2 regions of the Holdemania sp. 1001095H_141210_F2 genome follow, and region 1 is predicted to be linked to the other one. Evidence: a T-box and tRNA genes for the amino acid it is inferred to sense, from the RefSeq annotation. Region 1 holds a T-box; the other holds one or more tRNA genes.
The links. The T-box of region 1 lies ahead of I2G61_RS15475 (valine--tRNA ligase). A T-box ahead of a tRNA ligase gene usually reads a tRNA of that ligase, here a tRNA-Val.
Positions count from the first base shown of each region.

Region 2: it has a tRNA-Val gene. The T-box ahead of I2G61_RS15475 (valine--tRNA ligase) is inferred to sense a tRNA for this amino acid. The anticodon was not compared.

Region 1 is NZ_JADNPO010000042.1:350-9,723, forward strand. It holds gene I2G61_RS15475 (valine--tRNA ligase) at 1-2,404, opposite strand, end outside; T-box leader at 2,460-2,668, opposite strand; gene I2G61_RS15480 (DJ-1/PfpI family protein) at 2,805-3,461, opposite strand; gene I2G61_RS15485 (LysM peptidoglycan-binding domain-containing protein) at 3,655-4,437, opposite strand; gene yihA (ribosome biogenesis GTP-binding protein YihA/YsxC) at 4,513-5,115, opposite strand; gene lon (endopeptidase La) at 5,116-7,434, opposite strand; gene tig (trigger factor) at 7,495-8,769, opposite strand; gene I2G61_RS15505 (hypothetical protein) at 8,828-9,374, opposite strand, start outside.
Region 2 is NZ_JADNPO010000007.1:1,365-10,738, reverse strand. It holds gene I2G61_RS06155 (helix-turn-helix transcriptional regulator) at 1-403, opposite strand, end outside; gene I2G61_RS06150 (helix-turn-helix domain-containing protein) at 1,009-1,380, opposite strand; gene I2G61_RS06145 (hypothetical protein) at 1,519-1,833, shown strand; gene I2G61_RS06140 (helix-turn-helix domain-containing protein) at 2,238-3,410, shown strand; gene I2G61_RS06135 (FAD-dependent oxidoreductase) at 3,610-5,559, opposite strand; gene I2G61_RS06130 (MerR family transcriptional regulator) at 5,611-6,468, opposite strand; tRNA gene I2G61_RS06125 (tRNA-Val) at 6,700-6,775, opposite strand; gene I2G61_RS06120 (peptidoglycan bridge formation glycyltransferase FemA/FemB family protein) at 6,975-8,210, shown strand; gene I2G61_RS06115 (peptidoglycan bridge formation glycyltransferase FemA/FemB family protein) at 8,207-9,374, shown strand, end outside.

The sequences.
Region 1 (9,374 bases):
CGACATCGCTCATCGGAATGCATACAGATCCACCTAAAATCGGACGAATGAGCATTTCCCCATCCAGCTCCGCTTTCCAGCTGGCCTTGCACATCTTCTCATAAATCGAAGCAATCGGAGCGTCGACAGCGACCGGCTGGTTCTGGGCGTTCCGGATCGTCATCGCCAGCGGCGCGGACGGCTTCAGATTGTAATCGACGCGAACCTGACGGATCGTCTTGATAACGGAGATCAGCTGATCAACTTCCTCGTTATGGCTTAAGTCCAGACCTTCCACCGGCGTCGGCCAGGCCGCCAGGCAGCATGCTTTTTCGGTATGCGGCAGGACGCTGTAAATTTCTTCGGTGACAAACGGCATGAACGGATGAAGCAGACGGATGATCGCGCGCAGACAGACGATCAGCGTCGACTGGGTCGCCCGCTTGACCTGGGCATCCTCGCTGTTCAATCCAGCTTTGCTTAATTCGATATACCAGCTGCAGAAATCATCCCAGATAAAGCTGTACAGCTCGTTGCCGACCAGCGCGAACTCATACTTGTCCATGTTGGCGGTCACCGAGGCGATCGTTTCATTCAACCGGTTGAGAATCCAGGTGTCGGTGATCGACAGCGTGCTGAGGTCGATGTCCTCGAGCGTGAAATCCTCCGGCATATTCATCATGACGAAACGGGACGCATTCCAGATCTTGTTGATGAAGTTCCAGGACGCTTCCAGCTTTTCCTCAATGTAGCGCATATCCTGACCCGGCGTGGAATTGGTCGTCAGGAAGAAGCGCAGGCTGTCGACACCGTGCTTGGCGATGACGTCCATCGGATCGACGCCGTTGCCCAGCGATTTCGACATTTTGCGGCCCTGGGCGTCGCGGATCAGGCCGTGGATCAGAACATCCTTAAACGGCCGGGACTTTGTAAAGTAGCGGGCCTGGAACGCCATCCGGGCGACCCAGAAGAAAATGATATCATAACCCGTGACCAGTACGTCATTGGGATAATAACGTTCCAGATCCGGCGTTTTATCCGGCCAGCCCAGCGTCGAGAACGGCCACAGTGCGCTGGAGAACCAGGTGTCCAGAACATCCTCATCCTGATTCCAGTTCTCAAGATCCTGCGGCGCTTCCGTGCCGACGTAAATCTCGCCGGTTTCCTTATGATACCAGGCCGGGATCCGATGGCCCCACCACAGCTGGCGGGAGATGCACCAGTCCTCAATGTTTTCCAGCCACTGCGTGAAGGTTTTTTCAAAGCGCGGCGGATAGAAGTTGATCTTTTCCTCAGCCAATTCCTGATGCTTCAGAACATCCTCGGCCAGCGGCTTCATGCGGACAAACCACTGCTTGGAAAGCATCGGCTCAACGATGACGTCGGTCCGTTCGGAATAGCCGACCTGATGGATATGTTTCTCGATGTTGATCAAATTGCCTTCCTGACGGATTTTTTCCGTCAGCTGTTTGCGGCATTCGAAGCGGTCCATGCCTTCAAACTCGCCGCAGCGCTCATTCATCGTCGCATCAGGATTCATGCAGATGATCCGCGGCAGATGGTGGCGTTCGGCGATCGCGAAGTCGTTTGGATCGTGGGCCGGCGTACATTTCATCGCGCCGGTTCCGAATTCGATGTCGATGTAGTCGTCACCGATGATCGGCAGTTCGTCCCCATTCGCCGGATTGACGGCGTGCAGGCCGATCAGATGCTTAAACCGTTCATCGTCTGGATGCACAACGACGCAGACGTCGCCGAACATCGTTTCCGGACGGGTCGTTGCGACCTGAAAGCATTCGCCAGTTTCAACGACCTTGTAGTTGAACGTATACATCGCACCTTCGGTTTCCTTATGAATAACCTCGATGTTGCTCAGCGCCGTCTTGGCCGCCGGATCCCAGTTGATGATCCGCTCGCCCTGATAAATCAGGCCGTCGTTGTAGTAGTCGACAAAAACCTTGGCGACGGCTTTGCTTAAGCCTTCGTCCAGTGTGAAACGCTCGCGGGTGTAGTCCAGCGACAGGCCCATCTTCGCCCACTGCTGACGAATATGCCCGGCATATTCTTCCTTCCAGTCCCAAGCCCGTTCCAGAAATTTCTCACGGCCCAGATCATAGCGGGAAACGCCTTCTTTTTTCAGGCGTTCATCCACCTTCGCCTGCGTTGCGATGCCGGCGTGGTCCATGCCCGGAACCCAAAGCATGTCGTAGCCCTGCATCCGCTTGTAACGGGCGATGATATCCTGCAGCGTCGTATCCCAGGCATGCCCCAGGTGCAGCTTGCCGGTGACATTCGGCGGCGGGATCACGATACAGAACGGATCCTTGCTTTTGTCGCCGGCTGTAAAATAGCCTTCTTTGATCCAGTTGTCATAGCCCTGCTCCACATCCAGATGGTTATATTTCGGGGCCAGTTCCTTTTTCATCAGTTCTTCCTCCTGTTTTTTTATTTTCCTTCGTTGAACAAAAAAAGCGCCCTGCAACAAGGACGCTTGACGCGCGGTACCACCTTACTTCATCTTTGATCAAAGATGCGCTTTCACCAGTAACGACGGCATTCGGATTTTCCTACTTAAAATTCAGAAAATCAACTTCCGGACGACTGTTCACTGCTTCTTCTGACTCCCTTGCACCTTCCGGGAGCTCTCTGATTTCCCAAAGCCGCTACTTCTTCCGTTCAACGTAGATGGCTTTATTATAGGCATTGGATCTCCGCTTGTCAATCGAATTTCAACGAATTCCGACATCTCCGGAAAGGAAAAAAAGCTAGAATACATCGAAAAAGCAAACCAACGAAGTGATAGACGAAAAGTTCAGCCGCGCTTCTTAAAAAAACTGCGGACATTCCCGTTTCAGCATCGCCAGCGCGTTTTTCCAATACGTTTTTTCAACCTCCGATTCCATCGTGAAGTTCAGCTTATCCCTAGTCCAGTTTTCAGCCAGCGGACCGAAAGGTTCCGCCGGCACTTCGAAGCCCAGTTTCTCCATCACCGCTAAGGCAAACTCACGGAACGCCCCGCCGAAAGCCGTCATGATGTTGCCCTCTACGACGATCGGCTCAAAGCGGAAATTTTCTTTTTCCATAAACGGCAGATCGTCCAGCACTTCCTGATAAAATCCACCGCAGTAACAAATCCCATTTAACAACCCCGCCGCCGCTAATAACACCGGGGACACGGAGATCGCGGCAATCAAAATATCCGGCCGCTCCTTGAACCGGGCTAAAAAGTCCAGCTGGCGCTGATCCTTTAACACTTCCGGAAATTCGCTGATTCCCGGAAGAATCAGGCAGTCGATCTCGTCAAGGTTGACTTCATCGTAGCTGAACTCCGGCAGCACGGTAAAGCCTTCTTCCGTTTTCACCGGTTGATGATCCGCCGCGCAGACGATCATCGGTTTGCCCAATCCGACTAACCAATCGGTCAGGCAGCTGATCTCCTGCATGCAAAACGCCCGGTAGATCATGACCGCTGTTTTTTTCATTCAATACCCCTCCCTTACCTTGTTTACTTCACTGTATCTGAATTTCAGCTGAATCGCAAGCTATTTCCTTCTTTTCGTTCTTGTTAAAAAGACAGATAACTCCGGTTTTGTTCTGATATTACTCAAATCCAGAAAAAAAGGACTGTGTCCAGTCCTCCTTACAACCATGATTGACAGCTTGCAGATTGGCCACTTACAGCGGCAGCAGGATCAGCGTCTTTTCCTCCAGCGGCTTGTTGTGATTGACGGCGATCAACTGCTTTTCATTCACCCCGTAGCGTTGGGCAATCGAAGCATAGGTATCGTTGATCTGTGCCAGCATGTACCGGCTGGTCACGATGACATTCTCCGCGTCGTCAAACAAATCTTCGATTTCTCCGACGTCCTCGTTGACGGCCGCTTCCGCCGGATCGTTCGTTTCTTCGTCCATGACCGTATTTTCTTTGACAGCCGGCCCTTCCGCAGCCAGCGCTTTTTCCTCCTGCACAGATGCCGCAGCCGGAAGGATCGGTGCTGCAGCGGCAGCCGGCTCTTCAGTGACCGACGGAGTCAGCGCTGTGGGTTCCGCCGCTGGCTGTGTAATCTCCGGCAGCGGGGTTGGCTCCGACTCTCGTTTCTCCGGCTGAGTTTCCAGAATTGCGGTTGCCCTTTCCTCTTTCATGCCGTATACATTCAGATAGATTGTCACAATCATCCCGCGGGCTTCGATCCGGGCGTCGTAATGATGCAGCCGGATCCGGAATTGTGACGGTTCCTGCAGCTTATCCAAGGGCGCCAGAACGTCCAGCGTGATTTCTTCGTTCAGCGGATAAGCGCCCTGTTCATCGGCCGCCTGCCCCTTGACCCATAAGGAGCCTAAAGCCCGGATCCCGTCGGCTTCAGTATGATATTGAATCTCGTTGGTGATCTGGCATTGCAGAATTTGATCGACCGGACGGCTGAGCTCCAGTCGTTTCTCAATTTTCATTGGTTTCATCTATGGTTCCTCCCCAGCATTCCTGCTTCAATTTCAGTGTATGCCAAACCGAGGAAAATATGAAAAAAGCCCGAATCACTCGGATTCAGGCTCTTCTGGATTGAATAAGGCGTCAATCGCTTCCAGCAGTTCTTCCCGGCCCTGCTTCGTGATGGAAGAGAACGGAATGATCGCTTCCGGCGCACAGGCCAGAGCCTTGGCGATAACGTTGATCTGTTTGCTTTGCTGAGAGCGCGGCACTTTGTCCAGTTTCGTCGCGGCAACCACAAACGGAATTTCATAATAACGGGCGTAGTCCGCCATCGTGATATCATCCTCCGTCGGCGCGTGCCGCATATCGACTAAGAGAATCAGACCTTTTAGCTGTGAACGGCTGGAGAAATAGTCCTCCATCATCTCGCCGAACTGGATCAGCATCTGCTTGGACGCGTTGGCAAACCCATAGCCCGGCACATCGACGAACATGAAGCGGTGATCAATATCAAAGAAATTCAACAACCGTGTCTTGCCCGGGGTGTTGCCGACATAGGCCAGCGCCTTGCGGCCGCACAGCGTGTTGATCAGCGAGGACTTGCCGACGTTGCTGCGGCCGGCCAGCACGATCTCCGGCAGTTCGCTTTCAGGCCAGTGTGCCTTGGACGGCGCGCTGACGACAAGCTCGGCTTCCCTGATCTCCATTTAGCGAACCAGCGCTTCCTGGATAACCTGGTCGACCGTTTCGACCGGAATGAAATGAATGTCATTCTTAACAATTTCCGGAACTTCGTCAAGATCCTTGACGTTATTCTTCGGAATGATGACCGTCGAGATGCCGCTGCGGTGTGCCGCCAGCGATTTCTCACGCAGACCGCCGATCGGCAGCACGTTGCCGCGCAGCGTGACTTCACCCGTCATCGCCAGATTCGCATGAACCGGCATCCGGGTGATCGCGGAAACCAGTGCCGTAGTCAGCGTGACGCCGGCGCTCGGCCCATCCTTCGGCACTGCGCCTTCCGGACAATGGATGTGGATATCGTGTTTATCGAAGAAAGCCGGATCAATCTTGAATTCGACGGCTTTGCTTTTGACATAGTCCAGCGCGATTTCCGTCGATTCCTTCATGACGTCGCCCAGCTGACCGGTAACGATGAGTTTGCCCTTCCCGTCGAAGTAAGTTACCTCAACCGGCAGAATATCGCCGCCGAAGGACGTATAGGCCAGACCGGTTACCACGCCGATCTGATCTTTTTTCTCCTTGACGCCGTATTCAAATTTTTCTTTGCCCAGCCATTCCACGATCAGCTTCTTCGTGATCTTGACCGAACGCTTGCCATCCTTCATGATCGCCAGGACGCTCTTGCGGCACAGCGAAGCAATCACCCGCTCCAGCTGACGCACGCCGGCTTCCCGGGTGTAATGACGGATCAGATAAATCAGCTCTTCTTCGCCCAATTTAAACTGACTCGGCTTCAGGCCGTTGATTTCAGCCTGCTTCGGAATCAGATGTTCCTTAGCGATGCTGACCTTTTCCACCTCGGTGTATGAGGACAGCTCGATGATTTCCAAACGGTCGCGCAGCGCCGCCGGAATTGTGTCGAGCGTGTTGGCCGTCGCGATAAACATGACCTTCGACAGATCGTACGGTTCTTCCAGATAGTTATCGGAGAACAGCTTGTTCTGTTCCGGATCCAGCACTTCCAGCATCGCGCTGGACGGATCGCCCTTGTAATCGCTGGCCATCTTGTCGATTTCGTCGATCAGGAACACCGGATTGACGACGCCGGCCTTCTTCATCCCCTGGATGATCCGGCCCGGCAGCGAGCCTAAATACGTCCGGCGGTGACCGCGGATTTCAGCTTCATCGCGCACGCCGCCCAGCGATGCCTTGACAAACTTCCGATCCAGCGCTCTGGCCACGGACTTCGCCAGCGACGTCTTGCCGACGCCCGGCGGCCCGACCAGACACAGAATCGGCGCGTTCAGCGAATGAGTCATCTGTTTGACAGCCAGATATTCCATGATCCGGTCTTTGACCTTTTCCAAACCGAAATGATCCTCATCCAGGCGCTGCTGCACCAGCTTGAGGTCTTCGTTATCTTCGGTTTCCTGCCACCACGGCACGCCTAAGAGCCAGTCGAGATAAGTCCGCACAACCCCGGCTTCCCCGGATGCCCCCGGCAGCATTTCATACCGCGCCAGTTCTTCCCGGGCCTTTTCCTTGATCGCTTCCGGATACGGGTTTTCCTCGATCATCCGGCGCAGTTCCTCGGAATCGTCGCTCTGATTGGACACATCGCCCAGTTCTTCTTTAATCGCGCGGAGCTTCTCGCGCAGATAATATTCCTTTTGCGATTCGTCGATCCGCTCCTTGACTTTTTCATTGATGTTGTTTTCAATGTCGGACAGCTGCTTTTCTTTTTCCAGCTCCTGGATGATCATCATCAGCCGTTCGTTGACATTCAACGTTTCCAGCAGCACCTGCTTCTTTTCCAAAGGCAGCGGGAAATACTGCGCGAACTGATCGGACAGCGTCGGGGCGGAAACGCCCTTGGTCAGCTGCGCGATGATCTCCGGCGGGAAATTGTTGGCGCTGGATGCGATGTTTTCGAATTCCTTGGCCACCCGGCGGATCAAAGCCATCTCTTCGAGATTATCGCCGGCTTCATCCGCGACCGGCAGCACCGTCGCCATAAACATTTTGTCCTCGTCCTGAATCGAAACAAGCTTTGCCCGTTCCAGGCCGCTGAAGGTAATCCGCATAAAGCCTTCTTTACGGCGAATGTTTTTGATCCGGCACAGCGTGCCAAAGGTGTAGAGATCTGAAGGAGCAGGATTGTCAACCATGATGTCTTTCTGGCAGACGAGCCAGACATGACCATCGAACTTTTCTTCTGCTTCCTCAACGGCACGAATGCTCTTTTCCCGGCCGACCTCAATCATGATGTCCTGCTGGGGAAAAACAATGATTCCTCGTGTAGCGATGACCGGAACACTGATTTCCATTTTTTCGTTGTTCATTGACACCCTCCTTGTCTGAAATAGTACGTGTTATAAAGGTCAAAAAAGACGCGAAGCGTCTTATTTGTTGGTGGAATCCTTAATCAGGTCCAGCGCCTTGCGCAGCCGGACGTCGTAGGAGATCGAAGACGCCGGAATCAGTTCCTTGACCTTCTCTTTTTCCATATTGTACTGAGAGGCGATCAGGCCGTATTCCGTATCAATATCTTCCTCGCCGACTTCCAGATTTTCCTGCGTCGCAATCGCGTCCAGAACTAAGCGCAGCTTGACTTTGCTTTCAGCGTCCTTCGCCATCTGTTCGCGCAGCGTTTCCTCGCTCTGCCCGGTGATCTGGAAGAACTGCGTTAAGGAAATACCCTGCTGCTGCAGACGGTTGGCGTAATCCTGAATCATATCGTCCGTTTCATTCTTGATCATGACTTCCGGAATTTCCACTTCGCAGGCGTCGACGACCGTGCTGATCAGCTTGTTGGTCGCTTCGTTTTCCGCGTTCTGCCGCTTCTGTTCTTCCTGGTTCTTGCGGATCAGCGCTTTTAAGTCGTCCATGGTTTCCACATCCGGAGCGTTGACGTCCTTCGCGAGATCGTCGTTCAGCTCCGGCAGCACCTTCGCTTTGATTTCGTGAACCGTAACCTTGAAGACAACCGGCTGTCCAGCCAGCTCAGCAGCCTGATAGTTTTCCGGGAACGTGACGTTGATGTCCTTCGTTTCTTCCTTCTTCATACCGATGAGCTGTTCTTCAAAGCCCGGGATGAAGCTGTTGGAACCGATCTCCAGCGGATAGTTTTCGCCCTTGCCGCCTTCAAACGCAACGCCGTCCTTGAAACCTTCAAAGTCGATGACCGCGGTGTCGCCGTTTTCGACTTCGCCGTCTTCCTTCACTTCCAGCTCGGCGAAGTTTTCCTGGATCCGCTTCAGTTCCGCTTCCACTTCTTCCTCGCTGACTGAAGTTTCTTCTACTTCGTAAGCTAAACCTTTATATTCGCCCAGCTTGACTTCCGGCTTGATCGCGAACGTAAAGCTCATCGTCGCGGCTTCCTCGCTGATTTCCTCAACGTTCAGCTCCGGCCGGGAGATCGGCCACAGTTTGTGCTCTTCGATGCCCGCGTCCAGCAGACCCTGCGCGCAATGCTCGACGGCTTCCAGCATAATCTTCTGAGCCGGAACATATTTTTTCGCCATGGCAGCTGGGACAGAACCCTTTCTGAAACCCGGGATTTCCAGTTCTTTCGCTAATTTATTAAAAGCTTTTTTCTGAGCCGTTTTCCAGTTTTCACCCTCAATGGTGACTTTCAGTTCGCCTGTTGATTTTTCTTTTAGTGTCCAAGTTGACATAAACTTCTTTGTCCTCCTTATGTCTAGCCTTTCTATTATAACAAAAGTTATCTGAATTTCAAATAAATTGGCTTTTTAAATCGAATAAATTGACATTTTCAAGCTGATGCCGGGACGCGAACTGACGCCAGCCCTCCTCATCATGCATACTGCAGTATACGAGATGAACGCAGCTGGCCGCAAGCGATATGCCCTCCGCTTCTTCAAAGCCCAGCGGCAGCGCCAGATACGCCTCGCGGATCAACACCTGCTCGCACAGATTAAATAAGGAAGGGTTTTCGTTTTCCAGCCATTCGCCGATCAACGCGCGGGCCAAAAGAAAGCCGTCGCTTTCCGCCGCCCCTTCCTGGTAACGGGGAATAAACGTATAGCCTATCCCATCCCGGTTCAGCGTCAGCTCCTCGCTGATCTGTTGATCGATCAGCGAATCGATCAGCAGCGCCGAAGCGAGCGGATCAGGATCGGTTTCCAGATACGCGCGGACCAAATCCAGGCAGGAGCGCAGATTCATCCCATGCAGCGCGTCGACCGCCCGCAGCTGCTGCTCGCGATCGCCTTTCAGGCTCTCCTCTATCTCCTCCAGGCTCATCACCCCAACGCCCGGC
Region 2 (9,374 bases), on a different contig from region 1:
GGATTTTTTCGTGCTCTTTACGACGCGGAACACGGACTTCTCTTTCCCAACCGGAATAAGTCGTTTGTCCTATTCCGATAACTTCAGCCATCTGCATTTGAGTAAAGGAAAGCTCCCGCCGCACCTTTTTCAAAAGTGAGGAGTACGGATAATCTACAAAGACAGTGTACTCATCCAGAAGTCTGCTGCGGTCAATCCCCAACACATTTGCAAGTGCCACCGCCGTACTGTGCTTGATGGGGTGCCGGTCATTCTCATACAGAACCAGCGTTGCGGGCACAACACCTACCTTTTCTGCCAGTTCTCTTGTAGTGAGGCCCTGGAATGTCCGGTGATACCTCAAATATTGGCCCGGTGTAGTACAGCCTTCGTCGCTTTGGTAATCAAAGGTCAAGTGAATCATGATCTTGCCTTTGGAATAGAGGTAAATCCCTGTGTGATTGAGATTACTATCGGTAATACAATATTTTAGTTCGCTGTTGCATTCAATGTAACAAACTTTTTAACATTCAGGAAAGTATTGCGCCGCTTTCGTTTATACTTCTTCCGCTTTAACTTCTGCTTCCCTCTGGAAGCTGTCAATAAACAGACTGAAGATCAGCTTATCCAGCCTGAAAATCTCATCTCCTTCGCTTTCTATGGAAAAAGGATTCCTTGATTGATTTCTGGATAACTATTTCTCGTTAAGATCAAGTCGCATCGATTTATCATGCCTGCTTAGCTTTTTCTTTGTTGCGGCGAAAAGATTATCCCCAATCACAAAAATGGCGGACCTGACATTTTTGATTTTCATGCCAGGGCGACAATTTCATGATATGCCAAAATGGACGGCATGCCGCCTGGCAGAGTTGTTTTTCATGATTTCTTCGAAATTCTCGTTATTCTTTTGCCTGTCCCTGATCGCAAGGGAAGTCAAAATGTTCAAAAACCCGATTGAGCCGCCGCGTTCGGCAACCAACGGCAATGCCCATCAGATCGGTTATGCTTCAGCTGCCAAACAGAATCTGATTATTCCTCATCATCCCGCGGATAATGGCGCAGCGCCGCTTTCATACTGGAAAGCATCGATGTCAGAAACTGATATTCAGCCGGCGAACAGTCCTTCAATTCCTCCTGAATGTCTTTCATATAAAAGGCAGTCAGCTTCGGTACGCTGTCCATGATCAATTCATCCGGCGTCACGTTCAGCGCCCGGGCAATTTTGATAAACAACTCCAGACTGACCTTGTTTGTTCCAGTTTCAATATGGCTGATCGTCGGAATGGATACGCCGACTTTTTCAGCCAGGACCTCCTGTGTCAGATTTAATCTTATCCGCGCCCGCCGGACCCGCTGCCCCAGCCGCTGATAATCGACACAATCCTTCTTTTCATCGCTCATAACTACCTCGCAAAAATCGTTTTCATGTTCTGATGATATTGTAACCGGATGCGAAAACGATTATAATGAAATAAAAGGCAATATTTGCTTTATACTTAAATTTATTCGATTTAAGTCAATTAATAAAGGAGATAAAATATGTTAGTCACCGCGGCAACCAATGCTGAAGAAGCCTACACGCTGTTAAATGAGATCGTCGGGATCGGCGATTTTACCAGCGCTGATCTCACTGATTTTCTAAGCCTGATCTCCAAACAGGTCGGCAAAAAAGAAAGGTCGATCGAAAATCTGACCAACGATTTAAAATATGGCGGTTACGGCGAGGAGGATCGGCTGGAAATGACGGAATTGTTGTTCCGCGAACAGACCATTCTTGAAAATCTGACGGAAGTCATTGCAGCCACAAAAGAAAAACTGGCCGTCTACGAAGCTTACGAAAAGAAAAAACAGTAACGCTTTTCTCCCGCTTCATCACGCTGACATTTCACCCCTGTCAGTCCGAACTTTTCCAACCGTGCTGCCCGCACTGGTTTTTATTTCTGCCTTGCCGGTTCCAACCTGTACGCTGCTTTTGCTTTCTTCCAATCCGTTCATTTCCATCGTTAAGCTCTGATAAAATGGGTCAAAGCTTTGAGGGTAATGAAATTTTCTGAATTTTTACCTTTTGCTTTCCTTTTATCGCTCCCCGCCGGCCGCCGATTTCATTATACGGGACTGAGAGTGAACCGCAACCTGAAGCTGTTCATTAAATTACCGTTAAAAATCAGCGTCAAAGGTTCATTGAAAATGGCGTTTTAAAAAGGAAAGAGAGCTGAATTTACATGCAAATTCCCGGAACTATCATTCGGATCAATCGGATGGACCAAGCGATAAAACTGACGGCTCTGGCATATCAATGCCACATTTCCGCCAGCTATTTAAGTCAGATTGAAACAGGAAAAGCACAGCCAGATCCGCAGATTCTGCAGCTGCTGGCGAAAGCGCTGGATTTGGATTATACGATAGATCAAGCCTGGCTGATCCCGGCGAAGCAAAAGTTGGAACATTTTGTCCGCAATGCATTGCTTCTGGATTTGGAGGCGGCGCAGAAACAGGCGCCGGCTTTACGCCGAATCCGGAAACGGTATCTCAATTCGCCTCTGGCCCTCGATTATCATCTGGCCTTTTTTGTTTATGCACTCATGACGAAAAACCTGCGCCAGATGGTTCAGCAGAAGCACCTGTTAATCAGCGTGCAGGATCGCTTTGATGAGGCGCAAAGCGCCCTGTTTGAGCTTGTCTGCGGGATCAGCGCGCTAAAGCAGGATTTATCGGAAGCAGAAACACATTTCAAGCAATGCCTGAAACGCAATCCAACTTCTCTGATGGGCGCATTGGGGCATTACTACACTTCCCTTTTTTATTCAAAAAAAGGGAAAATCTTGCTTGCCCGCGAACATTGCGACGCGGCTTCCCGCCTGTTTACGCAGACAAACTGTTATCCGTTTCTTATCTCTTGTCATATTCAAAGCGCGGCGATTCTCTCCCTGCAGGAGTTTGATCGGCCAGCCGCAATATTGACGTCAATTCTGGAAAGCAAAATGTTGAATCTGACGCCCGGAATGCGTTCCGCCATTCTCTGTACGCTGTGCTGGTGCTGTGTTAACCATCGGCACTACGAAAAAGCCGGTGCGTTTCTTTCACGTTTCGCCGATGTTTCCGATTCGAATGATGAAATGGATTTTCTGCGATGTTTTCTGCATTATAAAACCGGGAATATCGCAGGCATGAAACGTTTGGCGTCGGCGAAGGAATTTCGTTCTCAGCCATTTCAGGATCTGATACGAGTCATGAATGCTGTCGGCGATCAGGATCCGCATCGGGATAAGCTGTTGATCACCTTGTTAAAACATGGCCGAAGCTGTCTTGATCTGAATCAGAAACGTTTCTATCTGACGCTTTTGATCAATTACTATGACGAAAAGCACAAATATGTGAAAAAAAGTCAGTGCCTGCAGTGGCTTGCCGAGCTTCTGCAGGGATGGGAATAATAAGGAATACTGAATATTCCTGCATCGTAGCCGCACTCATTTCAGCATAAGCCTGAGCCGGCGAAAGGTTATCCCAATATCAGACAAAAGAACGCATTGATCAATGCGCCCTTCGTTCCGGTTATTCTTTTGTTCTGTTCTTGAGTACACTTATTTGAATTTACACGAAATTTGTTTAAACAAATTCCGGGCTTCCCGCTTATTGATCCAATACGACGCTGTTGCCTGCCACTCGGCCCGTCGTGATCGCTTCGGAAATTGCGTTGCCGCCCAAACGGTTGCCGCCATGGAAACCGCCGGTCACTTCACCCGCTGCATAGAAGCCCGGAATCTGGTTTCCGCTAGCGTCTAAGACGTGCGCGTCAAGATCAACTTCCACCCCGCCCATCGTGTGGTGGACCGCCGGCGTCCGCGGATTGGCGAAGTAAGGCCCGTGATCTTCGATCTTTGCGGTTTCGTTAAAGACTGTACGGCCGGTCAGCTCATCATAGCCCGCGTCGATCGCGGCGTTGTAATCATCGACCGTTTTCCGCAGGGTTGCGGGATCCATCCCGATCTGTTCCGCCAGTTCCTCAATCGTATCCGCCTTGTAAACCGCTCCGCGTTCGATCAAATCATCGACATGAATGCCGTAGGTATTGACATAGTTCTCATCTAAACGGCTGTTTTGATAGCTGCTGATAATATACATCATCCCGTTGGTCTGTTCCAACGTTGAAGCGCATAAAACGTCGCGGCGTTCTGACTCGTTAACAAACCGATGCCCTTCCTGATTGACATACATACTCGTCGTATCGCCGACATTGGTTGAGGTTTCGCCAGTCTTCGGATCGGCGATCAAAAGCTGAATCTTATCCATACCGACCAGATTCGCGCCCACAGCCTGCGCCATCACAATCCCGTCGCCGGTAATCGCCGGACTGTTGGTCGTCGGAACTGTCGGCCCCAAATCAGCCCAGATGCTGTTATACTTCACGCGCATTTCCACATTCGCGCCAAACCCTCCGGTTGCCAGAACAACCCCTTTGCCGGCCTTGTATTCATAAGGTGTTCCATTTGCGGACACCGCGCGGACGCCGATCACCCGGCCGTCTTCCATAATCAATTCCTCAGCCCTGACTTCCAGATCATATTCGATCGGGAAATTTTTCTTTTCCGCATCATTTTTCAGCACTTCGATAAAACCGATGCCGCTTTTATAGGTTTGAGACATGTTCGCACGCGGCCATAACGAACCAACGATCACGATTGACTTCGGTTTCCAGTCAAAGCCCATATCCCGCATCCAGGCATAGGTCTGCGGCGCTTTTTCGCACATTGACTGAATCAGTACCGGATTGCCGACATAATCACCGTCGACATAGGTCTGAAGCATATGCAAATAGACTGAATCAAACAAATGTTCCGCGCCAGACTTCTTATACTCGTCAAATTCCGCGGTCAGTTTTTCCTGCCAGTTCTTCATTATGTCATCCTTCGGCTCCATCGTGCAGTATTCCTCAACCGATTTGATCTGCCCTGCCGTCATGACCTGCGTCTGTTGATTTTCAGGAACAACCGCATTGAAATAGCCGCCGGAACGCATCGTATTGCCGCCCAGAGCCGCCGTTTTTTCCACAACGATAACCGATGCACCATTTTCAGCCGCCGCGTACGCAGCCGCAACACCGGCTCCGCCGCCGCCTAAAACGATGACGTCCGCTTCCCGCTGGACTAAATCTCCGGCTGTTTCCTCTTCGACTTTCACATTTTTCAGTGCTTCCGCGTCCCCGCCGGCCTGGGTAACTGCATCAGCGACCGCTTCGATGATCGCGTTGCTGGTCAAGGTCGCTGTCGCAACGGCATCGACTGCCAGCGACTGATTCTTCACGATTTCTTCCGGAATCCGCTGCAGCGGCAAGTCGGAAATTCCTTCGGTTTCCGAATGTTCAATGACTTCGATTTTCGTAATTTCTTTGTCTGTGAATGTGACCTCGACTTTCAGCTCGCCATTGCGCCCGGCGCCTGTCCCTGTGTAGGTGCCGGACGTGTAGCCGACATCCGTTCCCTTCGGATTATTGCTCGGTGCCGCTGTGCAGCCGGTCAGTCCAACTGCCAGCAGCACGCTGAGAAACAAAACAACGATTCTCTTAAGATTTGATTTTCTCATCTTACCCTCCCTGTGTGAAAGCGTTATCTTTCCCTGCTATCAGAGTACACGTTAAAGGGCCTTTAGAGTCAATCCCCCGCTGCTGAAATCTGATGTTTTCTTTGAAAAGGGCAGCCAGACCTGATGAATCCGCTCCTGTGTCGTACTTCGATGAAGCGTGGAAACCGTGCGTCCGATTGCGTCGCCGGCCAATTCCAGCTGATGTGCGTCCATGTATTGCAGAACATGCTGAAATAAACCGCAGTGCAGCAGTTCGCCAGCCTGAGCAGAAATTGCCGTATAAATACATCGTTGGGAAGGAACGTATTCCATCCCCCTCGCCTGAGGATCCAAACGCAGAAAATCAGCGTCTTCCTCCATAACGCACAGCCCTAACGCAAAGTTCTTATTCCCTGCAAGAATATCGTCCTTCGCAAATAAAGGCGTTGGCATCACAACCGGCATCTTTTCCGTCCATGTCTGGACGCGCTTTTGTATTTCAGGATCACCGATCAGCTGATCCTGAATCTGATAACAAAACCGGTACATCGCGGGACTTTCTTCAATCTGGCATTTCCAAAGCATCTCCGAAGCGGAGCGATGAATGTTAATCATCCGATCAGCGCACGCCAACAGCCGTTTGTTCCAATCCACCGCCGCCTGCAGCTCCCGCTTTTTATCCTCCAATCGTTTAGCGATGTCCTCCAAGGTGCAAAAGTTCAACATTTCCTTCGCTTCCTGTAAGGTAAAACCATAATTACGGTACATCCGAACCCGCATCAAAGCATTGATATCCAGCGCTTCATAGTACCGGTAGCCGCTTCCCTGATCAATTTTCTGCGATTGAATCACGCCTTCCCGCTCATAATAACGGACGGTTTCAGAAGAAATTCCCAAAAGTTTCGCAACTTCTCCAATCTTGTAAGCCATACTCCCTCCACAGTTTTTTTCCTTTATTTCCAAAACAAGCTTTATGTGTATTATATCACAAGATTGTTTATTAAAATCAACATCCTGAAACCCTCCGGTTTTAAGCACTTGGGTCTTCCTGTCTCTTCCTTATGCCGGCTGTGTCGCTCACGGCACGGTTTCCTCAAGCGGAGAAAGGGAAAGGAGAAAGACGAAAAAAGCTGTCTTGATGACAGCTTTACTGATTAATCATGGTGGACGCTAAGGGACTCGAACCCCTGACCCCTTCCACGTCAAGGAAGTGCTCTCCCAACTGAGCTAAGCGTCCGGTGCTTTAATATATTACCATTGATCCTTAAAAACCGCAACCCTTTTTTTACTGAAAATGTCAAAAAAGGAACATCCTGCAGCCTCCCCTTTTTCCCTTTTTCTCCCCTGATCAGGATGGATCCTGGCCGGGATTTTAAAACGACTGGAGAAAGTTAAGGGCGGGTATGCTATAATAAAGCATTGGAGGCGAACTCATTATGAATTTGCAGTTTTGCGAGTCAATTACAGGGAAGCAGCTGGACGATTTCACCCGTGCCAGCCGATGCAATAATATATATCAGACTGAAGCCTGGGCCAACGTCAAGAAGGAATGGACTTCAAAATTTGTCGGCATGACCTGCGACGGGCAGCTGTGCGGAGCAGCGATGATTCTGTTCCGCAAACTGCCGCTGGGCATGAAGCTGGCCTATATTCCCCGCGGACCGATCATGGACTACGATGATCCCCAACAGACTGCGTTCTTCTTAACTGCGATCCGGCGTTTCTGCGCGAAGCAGGGTGCGGTGGAATGCAAATTTGATCCCTATCTCATCATCGGCAGCTTTGACTTGGATCAAAAAGAAGCCGCCTGGAACGCCCGCAGTCCGATTCCGCAACAGCTGGCGAAGGCAAAAACCCATTTTGCGGGCTATACGAAGCTGATCAGCGAAACGGTGCAGCCGCGCTTTCAGCTTTGCTTTTCCCATCAGGAAAACTGGGAAGCCTGCTTTCCGAAGAAGACCCGTGAGAAAATTCATAACAGTTTTGCCAAAGGCATTCAGATCGAAATTTGGGGGATTGAGCATGTCCACGAATTAGCCGAAATGATCAAATATACGGAACAGCGTAAAAATATCCACCTGCGCAATGAGGATTATTTCCGCACGATCATGGAAAACTTCGGCGATCATGCCTGCATTCTGGCCGCTCATCTGGATTATGATCATGCGCTGGCACTGGTCGAAGAAAAGCAACGCGGTCTTTGTCAGCATCGAAACGAGCTGGACGAAAAAGCGAATAAAAAACGCGTACAGCTGGAAAAACAAATTGCCGATCTCGACGCTGAAAAGCTCAGGCTGCGCCAGCAGGCTCAGGAAGACGGCCGCGACATTTTGGTCAGTGCGTTGTTGTTAGTTCACGACGGCACGACCTGCGAGCTGTTGTATTCCGGCTTAAACGAGAAATACCGCCGCTATCTGGCTGCTTACGCACTGCGCTGCCGCGGCATTCAATGGGCCTTTGAACAAGGCTGCACGCGGTTTAACTTCGGCGGCGTGGAAGGCACGCTGGACGACGGGCTGTTCATCTTCAAGTCGTCGTTTTCACCTGAAATCGACGTCTATCTCGGCGAATTCAGTCTGCCATGCAAGCCGCTGCTGTATCCGATCTGGACCCAGCTTTTGCCCAAGGTTAAGGAATTACGCCGGCAATGGTTAAGGAGGGAATCGCATTGATCACCTGTAAACAAATTTCAGATGTGCAGCTGGACGCCTTTGTCAGCGCTCATCCCTACGGACATTACATGAAAACTTCGCTGTGGGCGAAGCTGCAGAAGCAGGATCAGCCGCATTTTATCGGCTTCTACGAGCAGGCACAGCTGAAAGGCACAGCGATGATTCTGGAGCGGAAGTCGCCAGGTATTCACTACTATTATGTTCCCTGGGGACCTTGCCTGAATTATGACGATCCCCAACTGTGCGAACAATGCCTGCGGGGATTGATTCAGCTGGCGGAAAACGCCAAAGTGGACTTTCTGCGGGTGGATCCGAACGTCTTGCGGATGGAGCGGGATATCAAGGGCAATCCGATCGAAGGCGGTGAAAATCACGAAGTAATAACAGCACTGCTGACATCGCTGGGGTTTGTGCATAAGGGATACGGCTATGCCTACAATGGCAGCTGGGTCAACCGCTACACGCTGATTATCGACCTGACGCCTTCCATCGAAGAAATCGTCAGGCATTTTTCCAAGGCGCGCCAGAACAGTCTGCGCCGGCATGCCGTGATCGGCGTGACAACCCGCTTAGGTACCAAAGACGATTTGCCGCAGCTGTGCGAATTTGAACGGCAGCTTTCCCAGATTCAGGGCTTTAAGCCGCATCCGCAGTCCTTCTTTGAAGCGCTGTTGGATGCCTTTGGCGATCACGCCGTACTGTATGTCACTGAAATTGACCTTGATCAGATGATCAACGGTATCCAGCAGGAAATTGACAGCGGTAAATATCACAAAGACCCCGAAGCGCTGCAGTCCAAGTTAAAAGAAAAAGAAAAAGCCGCTGCGCTAAAAGCGCAATACGGCGCAAATCCGGCGATTGCCGCCGGATTGTTCCTGCGATTCGGCGCGCAATCCTGGGATCTTTACACCTATAACCACAAGGATTTCAACTTTATCAAGGCCGTGGATAACCTGCACCGGTTCGCCGTCGAAGACATGAAAAACCACGGCGTCCTGCATTACGACATGTGCGGATTCTCCGGAGTGACGGACAAGTCTGATCCGCATTATGGATTGTATGATTACAAGCGTTCGTTTGGTTCCGTTTATACGGAACGGATCGGCGAATTCGACTATATCCGCAAGCCGGCGCGCACTGCCCGCTGGAAAAAGGCGGATCGCT